3 regions of the Paenibacillus sp. ISL-20 genome follow, and region 2 is predicted to be linked to each of the others. Evidence: riboswitches for the same ligand, from Rfam matches in the RefSeq annotation. Region 2 holds a riboswitch; each other region holds the start of a gene.
The links. Region 2 has a riboswitch for ZMP and ZTP ahead of J7E85_RS01965 (bifunctional 5,10-methylenetetrahydrofolate dehydrogenase/5,10-methenyltetrahydrofolate cyclohydrolase). Riboswitches for the same ligand answer to the same signal wherever they lie in the genome.
Positions count from the first base shown of each region.

Region 1 (7,953 bases), on a different contig from region 2:
GGGATTGGGGTTAACAGCTCCGGGCACAGGGGGACCGTAAAGAATGCTTCAGAAATTTAAGAAGATGGATTACGTTATTGTTTTTGTACTGGTTTTGATGATGGGCATCAGCATTACGTCGATATACAGCACAACCGTTGACACCAAATTTGAGGGCTCTCATCTCCGCATGATTGCTTTTTACATTGTCGGCTTCATTGCTTTTTTTGGAATAAGCCTGCTGGATTACCGGTTGTTGATTAAATATGCTAAATATATTTACTTGGGCGGATTGGCCGTGTTGGTCCTCGTTATGTTTATCGGTAAGGATATCAACGGCGCCCAAGGCTGGATTTACATTGGCAGTTTAAGTATACAGCCTGCCGAATTGTTCAAGCTGATCCTGATTATTTTCCTTTCTTTTGTATTGGTGCGCAAAAACAAACCGCTGCTGTCCTTCTGGAAGGACGTTGTTCCGATTGGACTTTTGGCATTTGTGCCTTTTGTGCTCGTCATGGCCCAGAATGATTTGGGTAACGCGCTCAGTTATGTCGTGATTTTGCTGGGGCTGCTCTGGATCGGGAACGTTAAGTTCTCCCATGCGCTCATTGGGCTTGCGCTTGTGGCAGGCCTAGCCTTCGGTGGGGCTCAGGCCTATATTCATTATCATGATGAAATGTTGGAATCGAAAATTTTGAAGCCGCACTGGGTGGAACGGATTGATCCGTGGCTCTATCCGGAGAAGGCAACTGCCAAGGCAAGCTACCATACGACGAATGCGAAGCTTGCCATCGCCTCGGGCGGCATGAGTGGCGAGGGTTACATGCAGGGATCGTCGATCCAGTCGGGCAGGGTGCCTTATGCGTACTCCGATTCCATATTTGTGCAGATTGCCGAGGAATTCGGTTTTATCGGATCTTCCGTCCTGCTTCTGTTATATTTTATCCTGATCCATCGGCTGATCCTGATCTCCCTGGAATCCCGAGAGCGTGCGGGGCCGTTTCTTATTATAGGGGTCGTGGCCATGTTCTTATATCAGATCTTCGAGAACATCGGCATGTTTATCGGCTTAATGCCGTTGACCGGGATTACGCTGCCCTTCATCAGTTACGGGGGAACTTCCCTTGTGATCAGTATGGCCAGTCTGGGGGTCGCCATGAGCGTGAAGCTGCATGGACAGGAAGTGGAGGAAGATATGCCGGATCCGCATGCCTATCGCCCGGCCGCTTCTAAGCAGGCCTAACCTTTTCCTTGCGGGAAGCTCAATAATTGACCTATCTCCAGCGAAAAAATGTGGGGCACGGCAATCAGACGAACTGAATAACCAATCTTGGCGAAGATGCGATTCCCGTGGGAGTCGCATCTTTTTTTTGGTTCGTGCTGCATCAATCTATGATTTTTATATCAATTGCTAGATTCTACGTTTATATCTTTGTCCGGCGGACATACTGATAGCATCATAGAGATGTTCATAGAGAGGCGGCTGGCAAGATGAAAAATTATAGTGAAACCCTCCGTATTATCGTGAAGAAAATGGTTGTGCTCTTATCCTGTATGTTTATGGTCATTATGGCGTGGGAAGGACAGCAGATTGATGCTTCCGTTGTTGGCGGTCCGATCCCCGAAGAATCGATACGACTTCGCATTCTGGCGAATTCCGATAGCCCGTCCGATCAGCTGGTCAAACGAGAGATTCGTGATTCGGTCGTTGAACAAATGCAGCTCTGGGTCCTGCAGCTGGAGAACCCGCAAAGCCTGGAAGACGCCAAAGAATTAACCCGGCAGCATCTACCGGAAATCCGCCAATTGGTGGGTGAAGAGTTGAAGAAAAGAGGGATTGCGTACAGTTACACTGTTGAGCTTGGCGTTGTGCCGTTCCCGACGAAGTTATACGGGGGTACGGTGTATCCAGCCGGTGATTACGATGCGCTGCGGATTTCTTTAGGAGAAGGTCAAGGGCAGAACTGGTGGTGTGTCCTGTTCCCGCCGCTGTGTTTCATCGATGGTGGCAGCGGGGATGCGGCGGCGCAGCCTGTTGACACAGGTATCCAAACGGTTTCTGCTGAGGCTGGCGAAACTTCCCAAGAGGAAGCTCCGAAGAATGCAGGCGATAGCGAACCGGAGGTCCGCTTCTTCTTGTGGGATATGTTCCGTGGCATTTGGAACTGGGTGGTAAGCCTGTTCTAGGATATGAATGAGTTGATTTTCAATCCTGATCGGGTATGATAAACTTTGATGTAGAAGTGCGTGTTCAAAAAGGTGGATTTTCAGCACCGAGAAGGTTGGATGAAGCTAGGGACTGAGGAGCAGAGCGTACGTTTTGGGTACGTGAGCACCGGAAGGCCCGGCTGAATTCAAGATTCGATGCCGAGCTGCCTCCTGATTCGCTTCGTGATCAAAAGCGGACTTTTTGAACAACCTCTAGAAGAGTGCTTTCTCTTTGGCGCGACTGGTTTGAATGAGAACCGGCACGGGACTGAAGAACGAAAAGCGCTTTTTATTTTGGGGCATAGGCAACACTCGCATTGGAGTTTATATATTTCATATACAGAAAGTTTGGGGATAGGAATGGATCAAAAGCGGAACGGCATGGAATCTAACCAGCAGCGGGATAACGGCTTCCGCCAGGCTGCTGCAAAATCAACCCAAGTGTGGCACGTCTCGAACTCGCTCTCTAGGGAGAGCTTGAGTTTGGAGAAGGAGGCAAAGCAGGCGCTTGAGGAAGCGGGGCAGGTGCTCGAGCTTGGTGGAACGGTGGCCTTTCCGACGGAAACGGTCTACGGGCTTGGCGCGGACGCCGGCAATACGGAAGCGGTCGAGTGCGTCTTTGCCGCGAAAGGCCGGCCGTCGGACAATCCATTGATTGTGCATATTTCGGAGCTAGCTCAGCTTGACGGTTTGGTCCTTCATGTAAATGAGACGGAACGGGCGCTGATGGCAATGTTCTGGCCTGGGCCGCTGTCGCTGGTACTGCCCGTTAAGCCGGGTGCTGTCTCTCCTCGCGTGACGGCGGGGCTTGATACCGTTGCTGTGCGGATGCCGGATCACAACGTGGCGCTGGCTTTGATCAGCGCCGCCGGGCGTCCGCTGGCCGCGCCGAGCGCGAACCGTTCCGGTCGGCCAAGCCCGACGCTGGCCAGCCATGTCCTGGAGGATCTGGCCGGGGCGATCGACGGCGTGCTCGACGGCGGCCCGGCCGGGGTTGGCGTCGAGTCGACGGTGGTGCAAGTCGGCGAAGACGGGGCCGTCACGGTGCTCCGCCCGGGCGGCGTCACGGCCGAGCAGCTTGCCGCCGTTGCGGCAAGCGTGCGCATGGACCCGGCGCTGCATCGCGCCGCCGGGGAGGGGGAGAGCCCGGCGCCGCGCTCGCCGGGCATGAAGTACACGCACTACGCACCGAAGGGCGCGATGTGCGTGGTGCAGGGTCCGCGTGCCGACGCGGTGTCGGCACGCATCGCGGCCGAGCTTGAGGCGGCCGCCCGGCGCGAGGAGGTGACAGGCGTGCTGTCATTCGACGAGCACATCGGTCACTACCACGCGGACGTTGCCGTCTCGCTCGGCAGCCTGGCCGCGCCGGAGGAGGCGGCCCGCCGGCTGTACGCCGGCCTGCGCCGGTTCGATGACGAAGGCGCGACCTTCATTCTGGCCGAAGCGTGCCCGGAACAAGGCCTCGGGGCAGCCGTCATGAACCGGCTGTTGAAGGCCGCGGGACACCACATCATCGATGTGAATTGAGCTGCTGAATGAACGCTTTTGGCATCATTTACCCCTTGTCCGCATATGGTGTACAAGACCATGGGACTTGGGGGAATGGGCATGCTGGAGGCGTCTGTCCAATCGGGACAGCTTGCGGCGATTCTGCTGATGGCGGTTGCACTCGGGCTAGACGCATTTTCGCTTGGAATTGGAGTCGGAATGAGAAGCGGTATGCGCTTAGGCCATATGCTGGGCATCAGCTTCATGATCGCGTTGTTTCATATGTTGATGCCGCTGCTGGGCTTATTTGCCGGCCGCTATGTAGGCATGTTACTGGGTCACGTTACAGGGCTTGCGGCCGGCGGACTGCTGCTTCTGTTAGGCGGGCATATGATGTATAACGCCTGGCGGGGCGGAGAAGGACAGCGAATACATCCTACCGCATTTTTAGGCATGCTGCTGTTTTCGCTTAGCGTCAGCATCGACTCCTTCTCCGTAGGCGTTTCGCTCGGGATGTTTGTGGATGATGTACTGTTGATCGTGATCTCCTTCGGGATCGTGGGCGGTTTGCTGTCTATTCTCGGTTTGCTGCTTGGCCGTCAGGTAAGCAATAAACTGGGGGAGTACGGTGAAATGCTGGGTGGGCTCATTTTGGTTATATTTGGTATCATGTTTATCTTTTGACGTTATATTTGTTACAATAACCCCAAAGAACCTACTAACGGGAGGAACGGGACCTTGAAAAATATACTGTTTGTCTGCACGGGAAATACCTGCCGCAGTCCAATGGCTGAAGGTATGCTGCGCAAGCTTGCCAAACAACGGGGCATCCCGCTGGAAACGAAGTCCGCCGGTGTCTCGGCCGTGGATGGAATGCCGGTGTCCCATCATGCGGAGTCCATACTACGAGACCAGGATATCCAAGAACGCTTGGTGTCCAAACCGTTGACTGCGAATCTGGTGGAGTGGTCAGACTTGATCCTGACGTTGACCCAGTCGCATAAGCAGTATGCTATAAGGCAGTTCCCGCACGCCGCAGACAAGATGCATACGCTGAAAGAGTTTGTTGAGGATGACCGACAGGTGCTGGATGATCTGCGGGAGCAGGATAGTCTGTATGCGGCGCTTGAGCTGGCCAGATCGCTAGGCCGCGACGTCAGCGACCGTGACCGGGAGCGTCTGATCGAGCTGCGCCAGTGCATTCCGAGCTTCGATATCTCCGATCCTTTTGGAGGCTCGCGGGAGGAATATGAAGCGACGGCTGCAGAGATTCGGACGGCGTTGTTCCGTCTCTTGGACAAGCTGGAGGCGGATCGGCATAGCTAAGCCTTGCTTTGATCGATATGAAGCCTACCATTGGGCTAAAAAGCCACTTGCCTTTCACATGGTATTGCTTTAAGATGAAGTTGAAAAACAATGATCCGGTGTAACTGGCGACGAAGTGGATGAAACCACGATGGAGCATCGGAATATACGGCCGGTCGCCTGGGCAAAGAGCATTTGGAGCACAATACGTGCGCCGACTGCTCTTTTTTCGTCTTTTGCGCCCGATTTGGGTTATAATGAAACAAGCTAAAACGCAAAAGCGAACATACGAGGGGGTTTTTCATAGATGAAAATTGCATTGGGTACGGATCATGCCGGCATTCGTCTGAAAGAGGAGATCGTGGAAGTCATTCGGGGTCTTGGACACGAGGTGGAGGATCTGGGCTGCGGCTGTTCCGATTCCGTGGATTATCCCGATTATGCCCTTCCTGTGTGCGAGAAGGTAGTCTCGGGTGAAGTGGATCGCGGCATTCTGATCTGCGGTACGGGAATTGGCATGAGCATTGCGGCCAACAAGGTGCCGGGCATTCGCTGCGCGCTGACACATGATGTGTTCTCAGCCAAAGCAACGAGAGAGCATAACGACAGCAACGTGATTGCGCTGGGTGAGCGTGTCGTCGGTCCCGGACTTGCTGCCGAAATCGTCAGCGCATGGCTGACAACGGATTTCAGTCATGGCGAGCGCCATATCGGCCGCGTGAACAAGATCAAGGCCATCGAGGAGCGTTACCTGAAGAATGAGTCGCGATAATTGAATGCGTAATACAGCTGCGGCTATCGTGATATGGGAATGAAGCATCTTCTGTGAAAAAAATCATCGGGAGGACTGTGACATGACGGATATCTCCAAGGTTTCCTTGAACGAACAGACAGCGCGGATTGTCCGCGAACTGGCCGAAGCGGCCGTGTTAGGACCCGGTAAAGTGCTGGTCATCGGCGCCAGTACCAGTGAAGTGGTCGGACGCCGGATCGGTACAGGCGGCGCTCTTGAAACGGCGCAGCAGCTCCTTCAGGGCATTGCCGAGGTTCAAGCGGAATTCGGTTTCGCGGTGGCTTATCAATGCTGTGAGCATCTGAACCGTGCGCTTGTCATGGAACGCGAGCTGCTCGAGCGGCTGGGCTTGACGGAAGTAGCGGCTGTTCCCATTCCAGGAGCGGGCGGGTCGATGGCTTCCGCGGCTTACCGCAGCATGAAGGAGCCTTGTCTTGCGGAATCGATTGAAGCACATGCGGGAGTTGATATCGGCGAGACGCTGATCGGCATGCATTTGCGGCGAGTGGCGGTTCCGTTCAGACCGACCGAGCGTTATATCGGCGAGGCGCGCGTAACCGCGGCTTATACCCGTCCGAAGCTGATTGGCGGAGAACGCGCGGTGTACCGGCTCGAGCAGAGGGATGATTCCACACTATGCGATTGATTCAAATGAGAACTCGCTTTTTTAATTATGACAACTTGTAGTATTGACTTTGCAAGAAAAAATAACGATTGATTATGGGAGGATATGAACATGATGGAACATTTGCGGAAGAGTGACCCGGCTGTATTGGAAGCGATGGATTTGGAGCTGAAGCGTCAACGCAGCAACATTGAGCTGATTGCCTCTGAGAATATTGTTAGCGAAGCGGTTATGGAAGCAATGGGGACGGTGCTGACGAATAAATATGCGGAAGGCTACCCTGGCAAACGCTATTACGGTGGCTGTGAGCGTGTGGATATCGTGGAAGATATCGCCCGTGACCGCGCCAAAGAACTGTTCGGAGCCGAACATGCCAACGTTCAGCCGCACTCCGGTGCGCAAGCGAACATGGCGGTATATTTGGCAGCTCTGAAGCCTGGAGATACCGTGCTCGGCATGAACCTGGCCCACGGCGGCCATTTGACTCACGGAAGCCCGGTTAACGCTTCCGGCCTTCTGTACAATTTCGTTGCCTACGGCGTGCAAGAAGACACGTTCCTGATCGATTACGACGAAGTCCGCAAAGCGGCATTCAAGCATCGCCCTCGTCTGATCGTGGCGGGAGCAAGTGCCTACCCTCGCATCATTGATTTTGAACGGCTTGCTGCCATCGCGAACGACGTTGGCGCGTTGTTCATGGTTGATATGGCTCATATTGCCGGTCTCGTTGCGGCAGGTCTTCATCCGAATCCGGTTCCGCATGCCCATTTTGTAACGACAACGACGCATAAGACGCTTCGCGGACCTCGCGGCGGTATGATTCTGTGCAAAAAAGCTTGGGCGCAAGCGATCGATAAAGCGGTATTCCCTGGCTCCCAAGGCGGCCCGCTTATGCATGTTATTGCTTCCAAGGCCGTTGCACTTGGCGAAGCATTGGATCCGTCCTTCAAGACGTATGCAGAGAACGTTGTGAAGAACGCGAAAGTGCTGGCCGATACTCTGATCGAGGAAGGCTTGAACATCGTATCCGGCGGAACCGATAACCACCTGATGCTGGTGGATACCCGCAATCTGGACATCACCGGTAAAGACGCGGAGAAAGTTTTGGACTCCATCGGGATTACCGTGAACAAGAATGCCATCCCGTTTGATCCAACCAGCCCGTTCGTAACGAGCGGTATCCGTATCGGTACCCCTGCGATTACTTCCCGCGGTATGGATGAGCAGGCGATGGTGAAAATCGCGAAAATTATTGCCATGACATTGAAGCAGCCAAAAGACGAGGCAACGCTTGAAAAAGCTGGCCGTTTGGTGGCTGAGCTTACAGATCAATACCCTCTCTATATTGAAATGAAATATTAATCACAGTCTCCTCCGCAGAAGAAGCCTATGATAAGAGGACCCCGCCTGATGCAGGTGGGGTCCTTTTAAGAGCTATAAACATTCTGGCCAGATTGCTATGCTCTCATTTTCCCAGTCAGGTAGCTTCGCGGTTAGCATCAATATAGGCGAAAATGGAAAACCTAGGTTCAGGGCAGAAGGAGATCCGGTTTAG
Region 1 is NZ_JAGGRD010000036.1:296,483-304,435, forward strand. It holds gene J7E85_RS22160 (FtsW/RodA/SpoVE family cell cycle protein) at 44-1,222, shown strand; gene spoIIR (stage II sporulation protein R) at 1,471-2,166, shown strand; gene J7E85_RS22170 (L-threonylcarbamoyladenylate synthase) at 2,548-3,714, shown strand; gene J7E85_RS22175 (manganese efflux pump MntP) at 3,796-4,359, shown strand; gene J7E85_RS22180 (low molecular weight protein arginine phosphatase) at 4,414-5,001, shown strand; ZMP/ZTP riboswitch at 5,092-5,173, shown strand; gene rpiB (ribose 5-phosphate isomerase B) at 5,288-5,752, shown strand; gene J7E85_RS22190 (TIGR01440 family protein) at 5,835-6,419, shown strand; gene J7E85_RS22195 (serine hydroxymethyltransferase) at 6,510-7,760, shown strand.
Region 1: linked by a shared signal. The riboswitch ahead of rpiB (ribose 5-phosphate isomerase B) and the one ahead of J7E85_RS01965 (bifunctional 5,10-methylenetetrahydrofolate dehydrogenase/5,10-methenyltetrahydrofolate cyclohydrolase) in region 2 are both predicted to bind ZMP and ZTP.

Region 2 (7,953 bases):
GCAGCTGAATCAATTGTTTGATCCCTCCGGCTTTGGAGCCGCCAGCCGGCAACACATCGATTCCATAAGGGCCCCATCGAACGAAATCGAACCGACCTTCGAATCTGTTCACGTAAGCAGCTTCCTCTTCCTCCGTGCAGAATACAATAGCCTGATAAATATCTCTGCCCAAGTAATATTCGGGATCATATTCCGGGATCGTGAGTTTCAGTTCCCCCCAGCTTGAATCGATATGAACATGCTGAGTTACGTTCATCTTCATGGCCTCACTGCCGGCATATATGATCGGATGATCAAGCTCCACGGCCTGCTCTGTCAGCTGCTGCAAGGCGTCTTGTGCTAATGGATTTCCATATATCGGTTTGCCTTCATGAACCACATACTGACCGTTCAAACAAACATAAGAATTGATACCGAGCTCTTCCCGCAGCTCTTCAAAATGATAAGGAGCGCGCCCTGTCGCTATGGCGACGATGTGCCCGGCTTCCTTTAACTCACGAATGGACTCCTTGGTTGTAGCTGGAACCTTCTTTTCATGATCCAGCAGCGTCCCGTCAATATCAAAAAATATGATTTTCTTATTCAATAAAACTCGCCCCTCTTCCGTATATTCTTGCCAGTAACCATATTGTAAATGATGAAAAGCATTTCAGAGCAAGCCATTATTTCTGCAAGGTCGATCGGACGCTTCCCGATCATGCATAAAAACCGCGCCGGAGCGCGGTTTTTATGATATCAAAAATCGAATAAATATAAATAATTATTTCGCTTCCGAGCGAACCTCATCGAGCATTTTATCATTGAATCCGAACAACCAAGTCAACACAAAAGTTAGAGCCATCGCTGTTAAGTTGCACAAAATGTAAAGTGGAAGCTGACTGTTCAAGTATAAGAGCGTACCGGGAATAACGGTAATCGCCATACCCGTAGCCTCAAGCTGGAAGATGGAAGCCATGAAACCGCCCACGCCACCGCCGATCAGGGCGATAACGAACGGTCTGACGTAACGGAGGTTGACCCCGAAGATCGCCGGTTCCGAAATTCCCAGCATGGCCGAGAATGCGGATGGCAGCGATAATGCCTTTAGTTTTTTGTTTCTCGTCTTGAGTCCGACAGCCAGACAAGCTGCGCCTTGAGCTGCCATGGCGCTTGTCACGATCGCATTAAACGGATTGCTTCCTGTCTTTTCGAGAAGCTGAATTTCAAGAAAATTAAAAATATGATGCACGCCCGTGACCACAATAATCTGGTTGAAGAAGCCGATCACAAGACCCGCAATGCCGAACGGCAGCTCCAGCAAGAAGGTGGTCACGTTCATGACTACCTCTTCCAGAGAGTGGAACACGGGTCCGATTGCGAACAGACCAAGGATGATCATAACGAGCAGGGTTAAAAATGGCGTAACGATCAAATCAATCGCTTCAGGAATACGCTTTCTCAAAAATCTCTCGAATTTCGCGCCCAGCAGTCCGATGAAGAAGGCTGGCAGGACCGAACCCTGATATCCGACAACCGGAATGAAATCGAAGAGCATGAGCGCTTCGGCCGAACCGTTCGCCACGCTATATGCGTTGGGAAGAGCCGGGTTAACCAGCATCAAACCCAGCACGATACCAAGCACAGGGCTGCCTCCGAACACCCGGAATGCGGACCATGCCACCAATGCTGGCAAGAAAGCAAAAGCCGTATCCGTCAGTACCTGGGTGAAAAGCAGAAAATTAGGCGAAATATCGTCGGGCGTCGCTCCAAACCAGGCGAGGACGGTTTCTTGCGTCAATAATCCCCGTAATCCCATGAACAAACCTGTGGCGACTAGTATCGGGATAATCGGCACAAAGACGTCACCGAACGTGCGAATCGCCCGCTGAAACGGATTTCCTGATTTTTTCGCCTCGGATTTCAACTCATCCTTGCTTGTGCTCTCAAGCCCAAGCGATTCTACCGCTTCAAAAATCTGATTAACGGTTCCTGTTCCGAAAATGATTTGATATTGGCCGGAGTTAAAAAAAGCTCCTTTAACCTTATCGATATTCTCGACCTTCTTCTGGTCTATCTTCTTCTGATCGTGAACCATAATTCGGAGTCTCGTAGCACAGTGGGCAAAGGAAGCGATGTTCTCCCTGCCACCGATGGCTTCCACTACCTGCCTTGCAATTTTCCGATTATCCGCTGCCATGTTCATTCATCCCCTTCTATATCTTTTACGGCTTGGGCAAGATCCCACTTCGTGACCTTTAAGCCAGTGCTGCCGTTTTTTGCGAAAAATCGAATATGACGGCTGTCCTGCTTGGGAAATATCCGACTCGTAAACACCTCTTGGCCATCATTGACGAACACTTCTGCCGAAGAAATATCCACAAAGAGATGGAATTTGATCGAGTCTGCTTTGTTATGCAGCATACAGGTTCGTGTCGTTCCGTAATCACTCACAATCGTTGCACCCGATGATGAGCGATCTAGCGTAACCTTTTGCCTGACGGCGTCATACCAGATGACGGTCCGCTCCGTTTCGCCAGCTCGAAATTCAATGCCAACAACGTCCGCTTCGATCCCATGAAACTCGCATGTCATCTCGAATACGGTTCCCTCAACCCCTGCATAACTCTTCACTTCGCTGTAAAGCGTATCCGCTGCTTCCATCGCTGTCGTCTCACGAAGAAGTTCCAACTCGGGGACAGGCAGCTGAATCAGCTTACCCTCACGGAACGAGAGCGTACGTGGAAGCGTCAAACAATGCGCCCAGCCATGCGAATCGGTTGGATAGACGACCTCCGGCAAGCCCATCCAGCCTACCATGATGCGCCGGTCTTTCTCATCCACCATGGTCTGTGGTGCGTAGAAATCAAAACCTCTGTCCAGTTCGTAAAAGGAGCCGTGTTCAAACTCCAGCGTCCCCCGATCCAGCGGCTTGCCCGCGATGTAGCCAGATTGGTAAACGTTCCGGAATTCGTCGCCTTGCGGACTCAGCCCCTGCGGCGAAAACAGCAGCACGCCCTGTCCTTCCAGTTCAAAATAATCGGGGCATTCCCACATATAGCCGAAATGTTCAAGACGGGTCTGGATTTCCCCTTTGTATGACCAATCCAGCAAATCCGGTGATTCATACACGACAGCCGTTCCTGTTTGATCGTCCCTTTGGGCGCCGATGACGAACCGGAACAGGTCTTCGTCTTTCCATACCTTCGGATCCCGGAAATGCTCGGTATATCCGTCCGGCACACGGTCAATCAGCGGCTTATCGAGCTTCGTGATGGTGCCAACACGGTCCATCACGGCCATGCATTGATAAGAATGCCTGTTCCATTCCTCATCCCGGGTATTCCCGGTATACATCAGATACAGTTTGTCGTCTTTCACGATCCCGCTTCCCGAATAGGCGCCATATGCATCATGCGAGTACCCGGGCTCAATGGCGATGCCTTTGTTTTGCCAGTGCACCAAGTCCGTGGAGGAGGTATGGTACCAGTATTTCAGGCCGTGAAACGTGCCCAGAGGAAACCATTGATAAAACAAGTGGTATTTCCCGTTATAATAAGAAAATCCGTTGGGGTCATTCAGCAAGCCCATGATGGGCTGTACGTGAAACCTCTGCCTCCATTCGCTTCGTTTCGCTTGCTCCTTCAAGGAGGCAATCTCTTCAGGAGAGGCCTGATCCAGGCGTCGGTATCTCCGTTCTCTGTCCATGTCTCTTCTCCTTGTATATAGGCTTTCTCAAAAAACAAACTGATCATGCTATGCGTGAACATCAGCCTAACCCATTTCTAACGGAACCGGTTCCAATCAGGGTTAAAAATAATGAACTCAGCTCCAATACCAAGCAAAAGCAGTATTGGAACCGGTTCCTTTTTTTTCAGTATAAAATACCTATTTTAGATTGTCAACGCTTTCCCGATGAATCATATCGCAATTCATGACCGTCAGGAAATCCACAGGCTCGTCGTTGACCAGCTTTATGATATGCTGAGCGGCGAGGTGGCCCGCTTGGGAATATCCATATTTAACCGTTGTCAATCCGGGATGAATTACCTCGGTAACGTCGTATCCGCCAAATCCGGTAACGGAGAGTTCGTTGGGGATCTGGATGCCCTTCATATGAGCCGCTTTCATAACGCCTAACGCGATGTTGTCGGTAGCGCAGACCATTGCAGTTGGCAGCGTTCGGTTCAACTCAAAAATGGACAATGCGGTCTTTACACCATCCGACATCTTAAACCCACTCTCATAGAGAACCGCCTCCACCTCGTCATACTCGCTTAACGCCTTCAGAAACCCTTCCTTCCGCTGAACTCCGACAGCAACGTCTTTTTCCGTCACGCCGATATAAGCTATATGACGGTGTCCCATGGACAGCACATATCGGCCCATGTCATAACCTGCGGCATAGTCGTTATATATCATGCTGTGGACATCCTTATGCTGTTGTCCGAGCAGGATGACGGGGACGCCGATCTCTTTAATCGCTGCAAGATGCGTTTCCGTCACCTGAGTGGCGAATAAAATAATCCCAGATATTTTTTGTCTGGCGAGATCATACAGCGCTTCAATCTCCCTGGATAAGTCCTGGCTTGCATTAATAATGAGAAGCTGATAACCGTGTTTTCTTAATTCTTCATCCATGCCGGCAACGGTCTGTGATGCTGAGAATGAATCCAGACGGGGCACAATGGTACCGATCATGCTGGTTTTTTTCGCTTTCAAGCTCTGTGCAAACGAATTCGGAATATAACCGGTTTCCTGAATGACCAGCTCTATCTTACGGCGTGTTGCATTACTGACAGAACCTCCGTTTAAGAAACGGGAGACGGTGCTTTTGGCAACTCCGGCTTTTTTGGCAATATCTGCAATCGTGTTCTTCATTCGGTGCTCCCGGGAGCCGCTTGCGGCGCTGCAACGAACAGATTATCCTCCACAGCTCCTTGCTCCGCAGCACAACTGGAAATGAGTTGTTTGTGCATGAATCTCTCCCCTTCGATTTTGCTTTTTCCTAACTATACCATGACGTCCAGGTATCCGTGAAATGCAGACTCCACCCCGAGCATTTGATGGGCAATACTTTTCTGCGTTCCAGATTCTAGCGAGGAACGAAGCGATTCAAAGGGGGATTCTCCATGCAAATCCCCTTTCGGGACGCGCAAATGGACCGTGCCTTATCCCGTTATTACATGGTTACTGTTAACCTTGCACGGTTCGCTCAGCCGATTCGACGGTATGCTTCAGCAATGTAGCAATCGTAACGGGGCCAACACCGGCAGGTACTGGTGTAATTGCGGATGCCAACTTCGCGCAGGCATCGTAATCGCAGTCGCCGATATTGCCTGGATTATAGCCGGCATCCAATACGACGGCTCCCGGCTTGATCCAGTCCCCTTGAATGAAATTAGGCTTGCCTACGGCCGCAACCACGATATCTCCCTGGGACACAATCTCCCCAAGGTTCTTCGTTCTCGAGTGGCAGATCGTAACGGTAGCATTGCGATTAAGCAGCATCATCGATACCGGCTTACCCAGAATCGGACTGCGTCCGACCACCACGGCATGCTTCCCTTCGATCGGCAGATCATAATAATCCATAATCGCAATAATCGCAGCAGGCGTACAAGACGGATAATCGGCAAAACCAAACGCATTCTGCGAGAAACCGAGCGTGGTTACTCCATCCACGTCTTTTTTAATGTCAATGGCATCAAAGGCTGCCCGTTCATCGATATGATGCGGTACCGGATGCTGCAGCAGAATACCGTGGACATTCGGATCCTCGTTCAGCTCTTGAATCGCAGCAATCAGCTCCTCGGTCGTTGTCGATGTCTCCAGCACTACTTTCTTGGATATGATGCCAAGCCGCTCGCAAGCATTTCCCTTCATCCGCACATAGGTCGCCGAAGCAGGATCATCGCCAACCAGAATCGTTGCCAGACAAGGCGTTACCCCCTGCAACTTCAACTCCTGTACCTTTACAGCCAGCTTGGCCTTGATATCGTCGGATACCTTTTTTCCATCTAAAATTACGGGTTCCTTACTCATGCTAATCCGCTCCTTCGCCATTGTATTAAAAAACATAAAGAGGCAAGGCGACTGATCGTCTCCTTACCTCTTGCCCAGGCGTACGGCATATGATCCTATGTGCTCCCTCTTGGTACCCCAAGCTACGCCAGTAACACATAGATAACTTTTTTTAATATACCACGACTTTGGACTTCACGCTACCGGGTATGAAGCCGACCGCTTTAAATCACAATCTCTTTGATTCATTTGCGGGAAGCACACATGATTCTGATTAGTCTCTCGGATAATTCACTTCCATAATGTCCATAAAAGGAACCTTCGTAATAACGCCATTCTGTTTCATATGTACCTTCCCTGTTCGGGAGTCCATTTGATCGATTTGCCCGCGGACCGCCTCTTCCCTTCCCCAGACCGTCAGCACGATAACCGATTCCTCCTGGTAAGCTTCCGTAAGCTGATTTCCGAGTTCTTCCAGTACAAACTCATCTCTAGTGGGTCTCTTTGGAACCTTTGCTTTTGCCATTACCTTGTCCTCCTGATTGATGTTGCTCATGCGTCAGCATTACATTCTGAAATACGTTAAAGCTATCATCGAAACATGAATTGGGAATCTTCTTCCTATTCTTCCTATTATACAACAAATACAAAGCAGGTGCTCTGGACTTGATAGGTATAAGTTCTGGACAGATAAATAGATTGACCACATCATTAAATGATTTTTTAAAACCCGGTCCTTCTGAAGGGCGCTTTCTAAACAGGGTAATAACTTTTCCTGCAATTGAGTTTTTAAATGATGAATTTCCGCATATTCCCCTGCTTCTTTCGTATTCTTCTTTATGAACTTTTCCATGACAAAAATCCCCTTAAGTAAACTGTAGCGCTCTTCTTCAGCACTGTCTACGCAAAGGGGATTATATTCTAGATTACCTGTAAAGCCCTCAAGTGGCTCCTTATCCATTCGTAATTATTACGATTAATTTTAATCAAAAAAATATAACCTTACAGTGATAGCTCTTCGATGGCCATCCATGGCAGCGGATTGTTAAACGTCGACCAATCCAGCTGCATTTCCTGATCGGTCAACAGACAATCGTCCAGCTCCTGCTCGATTAGTGACTGTTCCATCCCAATCCCGATCATCACGAGCTCGGTCATCCGATCCCCCCAGACGGCATCCCATTTTCGCTGCACATCCGGCTCACTCTGAATAAGTTCCTGCTGTTCCTGCTCGGTTAAAGCAGCCACCCAATATCCAGCTGGCCCGAACTGAATCGAAGGACCCGCTTGACTTAGACTTGCCGCAACATCCTCAAGCACTGCCAGCCAAGCGATCCCTTTCGCGCGTACGACCTCTTCCGGCCAATAACTCATGAATGCTGCCAGCCGCTCCGGATGAAACGGTCTTCTTCTCCGATAAACAAAAGAGCTGATGCCGTATTCATCCGTTTCTGGCACATGCTCTTCCTTCTGAAGCTCCTGAATCCAGCCGGGGGCCTGACTGGCTTTCTCAAAATCGAATAAACCGGTATTCAGAATTTCCGCAGGTGCGACTTGTCCTTTCACAGTACGTATGATTTTGGCGCTTGGCTGAAGCTTATGAAGTATGCCTTCCACCTTGGCCAATTCGTCTTCGCTTACCAGATCACATTTGTTCAACAGCAGCACATCACACGTCTCAACCTGGTCGATCAACAGATCCACCACTTCCCGCGTATCCTCTTCGCCCAGCGCTTCCTTCCGATCGAGCAGGCTTTGGCCCGAAGAGAAGTCTTTCCAGAATCGGTTCGCGTCTACAACCGTCACCATGCAATCCAGCCGTGCTAGGTCGGACAGCTGTACACCGGATACCTCATCTGGATAAACAAAGGTCTGCGCAACAGGCACGGGCTCGCTAATATAATCACTGTAGTATTAATAATCTACAGCCCAAAATGATACTCAATATCTACC
Region 2 is NZ_JAGGRD010000001.1:352,262-360,214, reverse strand. It holds gene J7E85_RS01985 (Cof-type HAD-IIB family hydrolase) at 1-586, opposite strand, end outside; gene J7E85_RS01980 (sucrose-specific PTS transporter subunit IIBC) at 761-2,182, opposite strand; gene J7E85_RS01975 (glycoside hydrolase family 32 protein) at 2,179-3,684, opposite strand; gene J7E85_RS01970 (LacI family DNA-binding transcriptional regulator) at 3,865-4,857, opposite strand; gene J7E85_RS01965 (bifunctional 5,10-methylenetetrahydrofolate dehydrogenase/5,10-methenyltetrahydrofolate cyclohydrolase) at 5,173-6,021, opposite strand; ZMP/ZTP riboswitch at 6,087-6,166, opposite strand; gene J7E85_RS01960 (YolD-like family protein) at 6,275-6,526, opposite strand; gene J7E85_RS01955 (hypothetical protein) at 6,566-6,961, opposite strand; partial or broken gene J7E85_RS01950 (CobW family GTP-binding protein) at 7,003-7,899, opposite strand; gene J7E85_RS01945 (recombinase family protein) at 7,923-7,953, opposite strand, start outside.

Region 3 (7,953 bases), on a different contig from region 2:
GAATTTTCATCCTCATTAAGCTTTTGTTCCTTCAGCTCAAGCTGCTTCATTAGTTGTCTCAGCAAGGTTCGATCTTCGAATTGTACCAAATAGTCACGGCGACTTTGCTCGAGGTCCTGCTTAACGCTGATACGTACACTGAGGTATACTTCACGATCGGATGGATGGTGGTAAATATATTCAAACTGGGTTATGGATTGCTGATGATCTTGAGCGGCACTCGCGTTCTGAACCACTTGATTGAATAATTCGCGGAAGCTGTTTTCTTCTTGCGGCGCCCCGGCAGTTAACTCCTGCTGTGTGTATCCCAATAGATCACATAGTGCCGAATTCACCTTGAGAATCGTTCCATCAAGCGATACCATTGCCATTCCGATTACAGATTGTTCAAAGGCAAAATCATGATTAGGGCTGGAATAGGGTAGCACTGCAAATCTCCTTTCAAAATTCTGGGAGGATTGAATGTACCCATATTATAAGTGGGTCGAAATCATTCATCAATCCTTTAAAGCGATAGATCTAAGCAGGAATTTCATACTTTCGCATAAATATCTGCATCATCCATCACATTTGTCCTGAATTGAAAGTGTGCATGCCCCATAATATGAATCTTTCAGCTTAAGAATGGCAAAGCAGCGAGTACGCCTAGCCGTTCTCGAGGAGAAAGCAGGTTACACCGAGAAGTCGGTGTTTTTCAGTTGTTGAATTGCATGATCTAATGAGAGCTTAAGCTCATCCGTAATGGGTCCCATAGGCAGTCCAAGGGTGTCCGATGAGATGATACCCTGCTTGGCAAGCAACCATTTTAGCGGAGCGGGATTGGATTCTTCAAACAGCTTACGAATGTAGGGAAGCAGGCCTTCGAACTCCATTTCGGATCGAGAGTAATCTCCTTGGGCAGCTAATTGAAACACCCGAATGAAAACCTCGGTATTCACATTGGCCGACGCCAATATTCCACCAGAGGCTCCATGAACCAGCATTTCATGAAAGAGGACATCGTTGCCGCATAGAACGGGCTTCGTATCGTAATGGGATAAGCTTCTCATGAGCTCCGTACTCTCAGTGCTGTCTTTCATCCCGATCACGCCGGGGATCTCCATGATTCTTCTTATGACATCAACCGGTAACCGGATTCCAGTACGCGATGGAACTTCGTACAGAATTACCGGGATCCCGACCTCGGCCACCCTTCGGAAATGCTGCAGAATGCCATCGATCGAAGGGCGACTGTAATACGGCGTGATGACCAATACCGCATCAGCACCGATATGGCCTGCCAGTTCCGTTCGCTTTATGCTGGATACCGTATCGTTCGTACCGGTACCAATGATGAGCGGTAATAGCCGTCCGCCCAGACTCCCCCGCGTTTCCTCCACAACCTGCACGACTTCCTCCCAAGCTACGGTCGGCGCTTCACCGGTCGTTCCGTTGATGACCAATCCCTGAATATCGTAGGATAACAAACTCTTCAAATAATGATGATAAGAAGGAAGATCCAGTTCGTAATCCTGTAAAAAGGGAGTGATCACAGGAACAAAAATGCCATGCAGTTCTTGCTGACTCAACATAACCTTTCCTCCAATTCATGAGTGATGGCTATACTTTTAACATGGGAATTAAGATCGGAGTTATCTATAATAATAGATAGTTATTATCAATATTATTGATAAGGAGAGAGCGATGGAACTTATCTACCTGCAAACCTTCAGGGAGGTTGCGATTCGCCAGAGTTTTACGAAAGCCGCGAATGAGTTGGGTTATGCTCAATCCAGCGTAACCACCCAGATTCAGAAGCTGGAGAAGGAATATGGCGTCAAGCTGTTTGAACGTTATGGCAGAGGCTTGCGCCTGACGAAGTCCGGTGAGGAGCTGTTTAAGTATGCCGTTCAAATGCTGGATCTGTTTCAGCAGTCGAAGGAAAAGCTGACCAAGCAAGGTGGAGGCACCTTATCGATCGGAACGATAGACTCGCTGGCCGCTTATTTTCTTCCGTCCGTCATTCACCAGCTGAAACAAAGGCATGAAGATCTTGTCATCCGTATACAACCGGATCGTGAAGATAGCATTATCAGTAAGGTGAGAGAGGGCGAGTATGATCTCGGTCTTATTTTGGATAGAAAACCAGAGGATTCCTCCTTGAATTGGATCGCTATTCGGGAAGAGCCCCTTCTGCTGATTGCCCATCCGAATCATCCGCTTCTTGTTAAACCTGTCATAGAGCTAGAACACCTGGCTGATGCCGAATGGATTATGCCCGAGGATAGTTGTAATTACCGCATGATGTTGGAAAAGGTGCTGCGTGCTAGCGGAGTTCCAATGCGAATAGGCCTGGAATTGGGCAATCCGGAGGCAATCAAGAGATATGTGACGTCCGGTACGGGCATCTCATTATTGCCGAAGATGGTAGCAGAGGAGGAAATCAAACGTGGTGAGCTTGCGATTCTTCCCTTTGCGCATTCCGACATTCGACTGGACATTCAGTTGGTTATTCACCCCAAGAAGTGGTTTTCTCAATCGCTGAAGGATGCAATCGATATGCTGAAGTCTAAATCCTAATGTCGCCTAATGGTGATATTGCAATTAACGGGAAGATTCAGTATGATTTAAACAACAATGTATAGGTTTATGTGTGACTGGCGCAGCATGGGGGACCATGAGGGAGCACATAGATGACGACGGCCGTACGCCTGGGCAGAGGTAAGGGAAGTTTACTTCCCTTACCTCTTTATTATTTTCTGATTCTATAAGTCTCTGAAACTACGAAAAGGGGATAAAACAACGATGTTAAAAACGAAGAAAATACTGCTGCTAGGTTCGGGAGAACTGGGAAAAGAAGTCGTGATTGAGGCACAGAGACTGGGTGTGGAAACCATAGCCGTCGATCGTTATGCCGACGCTCCTGCCATGCATGTTGCCGATCATAGCCATGTCATCGATATGCTGGATGGGGAGAAACTGCGCGCAATCATTGAGCAGGAGAAGCCGGACCTGATCGTACCTGAGATCGAGGCGCTGGCTACCTCGGAACTGGTTAAGCTGGAGGAAGAGGGGTACCGGGTTATTCCTACTGCCAGAGCTGCAAAGCTTACGATGGACCGAGAAGGGATTCGCCGGTTAGCTTCAGAGGAGTTAGGGCTGCCTACTGCGGGCTATCGATTTGCCGATACTTATGAGGAGTTTAAACAGGCTGTTCTGGACATGGGGTTTCCATGTGTAATTAAACCTCTGATGAGCTCCTCAGGTAAAGGCCAGAGCGTATGCCGCTGCGAAGGAGATATCGAGTCCTGCTGGAACATCGCCATGGAGGGCGGCCGTGTGCAGAACGGAAGAGTGATCATTGAGGAATTCATTATATTCCAGTCGGAGATCACGCTTCTGACCGTTCGTTCCGTCAATGGAACAAGCTTCTGTGCGCCAATCGGACATATTCAGGAGAGCGGGGACTATATCGAATCCTGGCAGCCACACAATATGTCGGAAGAGCAAATCGAGGAAGCTAAATATATTGCAAGGAAAATTACCGATGAGCTTGGCGGTTATGGATTGTTCGGGGTTGAATTGTTCCTGACTGAGGATAAAGTGTATTTTAGCGAGGTGTCTCCGCGACCGCATGATACCGGGTTGGTTACACTGGTCACGCAAAATTTATCTGAATTCGCGCTTCACGTCCGTGCCATTCTTGGGTTTCCGATCCCGGAGATCGAATTGATAACGCCGGGAGCCAGCCGTCCGCTTAAAGCGGCGAGAGAGCTGGAGAATTATACAGTTACCGGCGCCGAGCAAGCACTGGCTGTTCCGAATACGCAGCTGCGCATTTTTGGGAAACCGGTGACCAAGATCGGAAGACGGATCGCAGTTGCGTTGTCAACCGCCGGCACAGTGGAGGAAGCCCGCTCGCGTGCGAAGCTGGCTTTGGATAAGCTTGCTGTTGAAGAAGCATAAATCATCGGGATTCCATTGATAGAGCTCATTATATTATGTTGAAAAGGTCAACCGGAATAACCGGTTAGCCTCTTCTGTTATGGAAAGATCATGGATCAAAATCGGCTACGAACGGTTCAAATGCTGATAACCTGTTCTTGTTTTGGTTTTGATGATAAATATGCAGAAATTTATGTTCTTTCATGATAAGATACACAAGAATACAAACGACCTTCACCCATTATAATGTTCTTAATGCGATGCTCTATAGGCATATTTAAAGCATTATAATATCAAATAAATATATAGAGGAACGTTTATGACGGCATAGGAGAATCTACATGAGAGACATGACGCAAGGAAGTCCGATCAAGCTGATTATCATGTTTACGATCCCGCTTTTGATCGGAAATATTTTTCAACAATTTTATAATATGGCGGATACCCTGATCGTGGGGCGTACTATTGGTGTAAACGCACTTGCGGCTGTTGGCTCGACGGGCAGTATTTTGTTTTTTGTCATTGGCTTTGCCCAAGGCTTGACGGCAGGTTTGTCCATCATAACGGCGCAGCGCTTTGGCGCCAAGGATATCGCGGGCGTCCGCAAAAGCGTGGGAACAAGTATATGGATTAGTCTTGTATTCACGGTTTTCCTCACCATTGTGAGTGTCATATTTACGAGGCCCGTCCTCGTCATGATGAACACGCCGGCAGAAATTTTGGATGATGCTTATTCGTATTTAATCGTTATTAACTGGGGTGTTGGCGCAGCCGTTCTGTTCAACTTGCTGGCTAACCTGCTCAGAGCACTTGGGGACAGCCGGACGCCGCTTCTCTTCTTGGTGGTCGCAAGCATTCTGAACATCGTACTTGATCTGTTATTTATTCTCGTATTCAAGATGGGAGTAGCCGGAGCGGGGCTTGCCACGGTGGTATCGCAGCTGTTCTCCTGCCTGCTCTGCTTATTATACATTCACAAAAAAGTTCCGCTTCTGCAGTTCAAGAATGCCGATTGGTCCATCGATTGGACATTTATACGCAAGCATATGTGGGTCGGTTTTCCGATGGGCTTCCAAGCCTCCATCATTGCGATTGGAGCCATCATTCTACAGATTACGCTTAACGGTCTTGGGGCAACGGCCGTAGCCGCATATACGGCAGCTCAGAAGATTGACATGCTTGCTACGCAGCCCATGAGTTCCTTTGGCATTACGATGGCGACTTTTGCTGCCCAGAACTTCGGAGCGAATCGCATAGACCGAATCAAGCTTGGAGTTAAACAATGCATATGGGTCTCGGGATCCTTCAGCCTCGCCGTGGGCTTGCTGGTTATATTTGCGGGTCCTGCAGCCGTCAGCCTCTTTGTCGGTCAAGGAGAGGAAGAATTGCTGTCCCTTAGCAGGCTGTACTTCTTATCGAACGGCAGCACCTATTTGCTGCTGTCGCTGTTGTTCATCTACCGCTTCACGCTGCAGGGACTGGGGCAGAGCTTTATCCCAACCGTAGCCGGCATTATGGAACTGATTATGCGGGTATTGGCAGCCATCTTCCTGACCGCGCAGATCGGGTTCCTCGGCGCAAGCCTGGCAAATCCGCTGGCTTGGCTCGGAGCTGTCATTCCGCTCGGCATTGCCTATTACCTGAGCATTAAAAGATTAAGCGCGCCTGCTAAACCCGTCTCCGTACCTGTTCAGGCGTAAGGATTTTTACACAATTGAAATCAGAACGAATCATGACTTTATGAACAGAAATCATTCTGTTGTTCAAGAGCCATGCATTCGTTCTTTTTTTTTGCTTCATCAAGCTTGAAAAAAGATGCATTCCAAATTTGGATGCGCCGGGGTAAGATCACATTAGATGCTTTTAACTAATTTGACAGATTAGAACAGGAGAGGTTGCCTTGTATAAAGTGCTGTTAGTGGACGATGAAGCCGATGTTAGGGAGGGACTCGTGCAGGAAATCCAGTGGGGAGCCTGCGGATTTACGATCGAGGGAACGGCGGAGAACGGGAGAGAGGCCATGGAGCTTGCGGAGCGATTGGAGCCGGATGTCGTCATTACCGATATCAGTATGCCGTTTCAGGATGGGCTCCAGCTGGCCTCGTGGCTCAGAGAGTTTCAGCCGCTGTGCAAAATCGTGATCTTAACCGGATACGATGAATTTGATTATGCCCGTCAAGCGATTACGCTCAGCGTGGACGAGTATTTGCTGAAGCCATTCTCTGGCGAAAGCTTCACGGAGCTATTGGGGAAGATCAAAGACAAGATCGATATGGAGGTTACGGAGCGTGAGGATGTGCGCCAGTTGAAGGAGCATTACCGCACGAGCCTGCCTTTGCTTCGGGAATCGTTTCTTGCGTCTCTGCTCACCCGGAAATTGCCCCGCTCGATCATTGAGGAGAAGACTCGAAATTACGGTTTGTCTTTGAATGGGGGGAGTTACCTGGCTGCCGTTATGGCATTATATCCCGCTTCTGTAGATAAGGAGCATACGTCCTCAACTTCCCTTCGCCATTCGGGAGACTTGGATTTAATGCTGCATGCCATGCTGAACATTGCTAAGGAGCTTCTGGATCCCGAATTTCTTGTAAGCGTATTCATATATCAGGACAGCATTGTGCTGTTGATTACGAATGACGAGAGCGAAAACGAAGCGTGGTTTAGCGAGCAGCAGGTGACACTTGACCGCTTGTTAAAAAGCATTCTTCATTATTTGAAGCTCCCGGTTACGATTGGCGTGGGCTCTATGGTGCGGAATCTGTCCGACCTTAAGTATTCCTATCAGGATGCGCTGCTGGCGCTCGACTACCGGTTGATTCTTGGTGCCGAGAAAGTCATCTTCATTGATGATGTTGAGCGCCCGAGACCGGAGGGAGTTCGTCTGGATGAATTAAAGGAGCAAGCGCTGATCCGCAGTCTAAAACTCGGAACGGAAGAGGAATTAACTGAAGCAATCTCGCACATATTTGATGAACTTATGGGTGCCTCCTGTACCATTCAGGACGTTCAGGTATACCTTTTGGAGGTTGTAACGGCTATATTGAGATCGGCTCAAGAATCCGGGATTGAGATCGAGGCGTTGTTCGGCGCAGGGTCTCAGCTGCATGCGGAGATCTTCAAGTTTTCCGGATTGCAGGAGGCTAAAGCCTGGCTTCAGGATGTCTGTTTGACTATACGCAAGCATATCGCCAGCTCCAGGCAGCATGCGTACAAAGACATCGTGGAGAAGGCACTCCAATATACCCGGGAGCATTACGGTGACTCGGAGCTATCGCTGCAGAAGCTGTGCGTGCAGCTTCATATCAGTACAGGCTATTTTAGCGCTGTGTTCAAAAGAGAAGTCAAAATGACCTACGTGCAGTATTTGATGCAGCTTCGGATGGAAACGGCCAAAGAGCTTCTTCGATCATCGGAACTTAAAGCGTTCGAAATCGCGGAGCGTATCGGATTTGCAGATCCGAATTATTTCAGCTTCTGCTTCAAGAAGCAGGTCGGCATCTCACCCAAGGAATACCGGACACAAGCGAGGGGGTAGAACTCGGTGAAAATCACGTATGCTAAGCGGGACTCGTTTAAACCAACCATTCAGCGGTGGGTCAGGCGATTTCGCGCACACAGCATTCAATCGATCATCATGTGGTCCTTCTCGGCATTTATTCTGCTGATCGTGATCGTGGTAGCTGTTCTGTTGTTCAATAAATTCTCGCGATCGGCGGAGCAAAGCGTGTTTTTGAATGCCCAGCAAATCGTGGATCAGGTCAGCTATAATCTCGAGGATTATGTGGACGGGATGGCACAGCTGTATCGGGCCATTGAGGAAAATATGCTCGCGGACGGGCAATGGGACGATGAGCAAGTGACTCAACAGCTGAACACCATCATGCGAAGTCGGGATGACATCGTCTCCATCGCTTTATTTAATGAACAGGGCGATATGCTGAGGAACCACCCGGCCATGCCGGTTAAGCCCAGCGCCCGGGTGACGGAGCAGAGCTGGTTTCACTCGGCCATGAGAGTCTCCAACCATCT
Region 3 is NZ_JAGGRD010000053.1:72,216-80,168, reverse strand. It holds gene J7E85_RS34960 (ATP-binding protein) at 1-428, opposite strand, end outside; gene dapA (4-hydroxy-tetrahydrodipicolinate synthase) at 672-1,571, opposite strand; gene J7E85_RS26745 (LysR family transcriptional regulator) at 1,684-2,559, shown strand; ZMP/ZTP riboswitch at 2,623-2,703, shown strand; gene purT (phosphoribosylglycinamide formyltransferase 2) at 2,785-3,945, shown strand; gene J7E85_RS26735 (MATE family efflux transporter) at 4,266-5,624, shown strand; gene J7E85_RS26730 (response regulator) at 5,825-7,459, shown strand; gene J7E85_RS26725 (cache domain-containing sensor histidine kinase) at 7,466-7,953, shown strand, end outside.
Region 3: linked by a shared signal. The riboswitch ahead of purT (phosphoribosylglycinamide formyltransferase 2) and the one ahead of J7E85_RS01965 (bifunctional 5,10-methylenetetrahydrofolate dehydrogenase/5,10-methenyltetrahydrofolate cyclohydrolase) in region 2 are both predicted to bind ZMP and ZTP.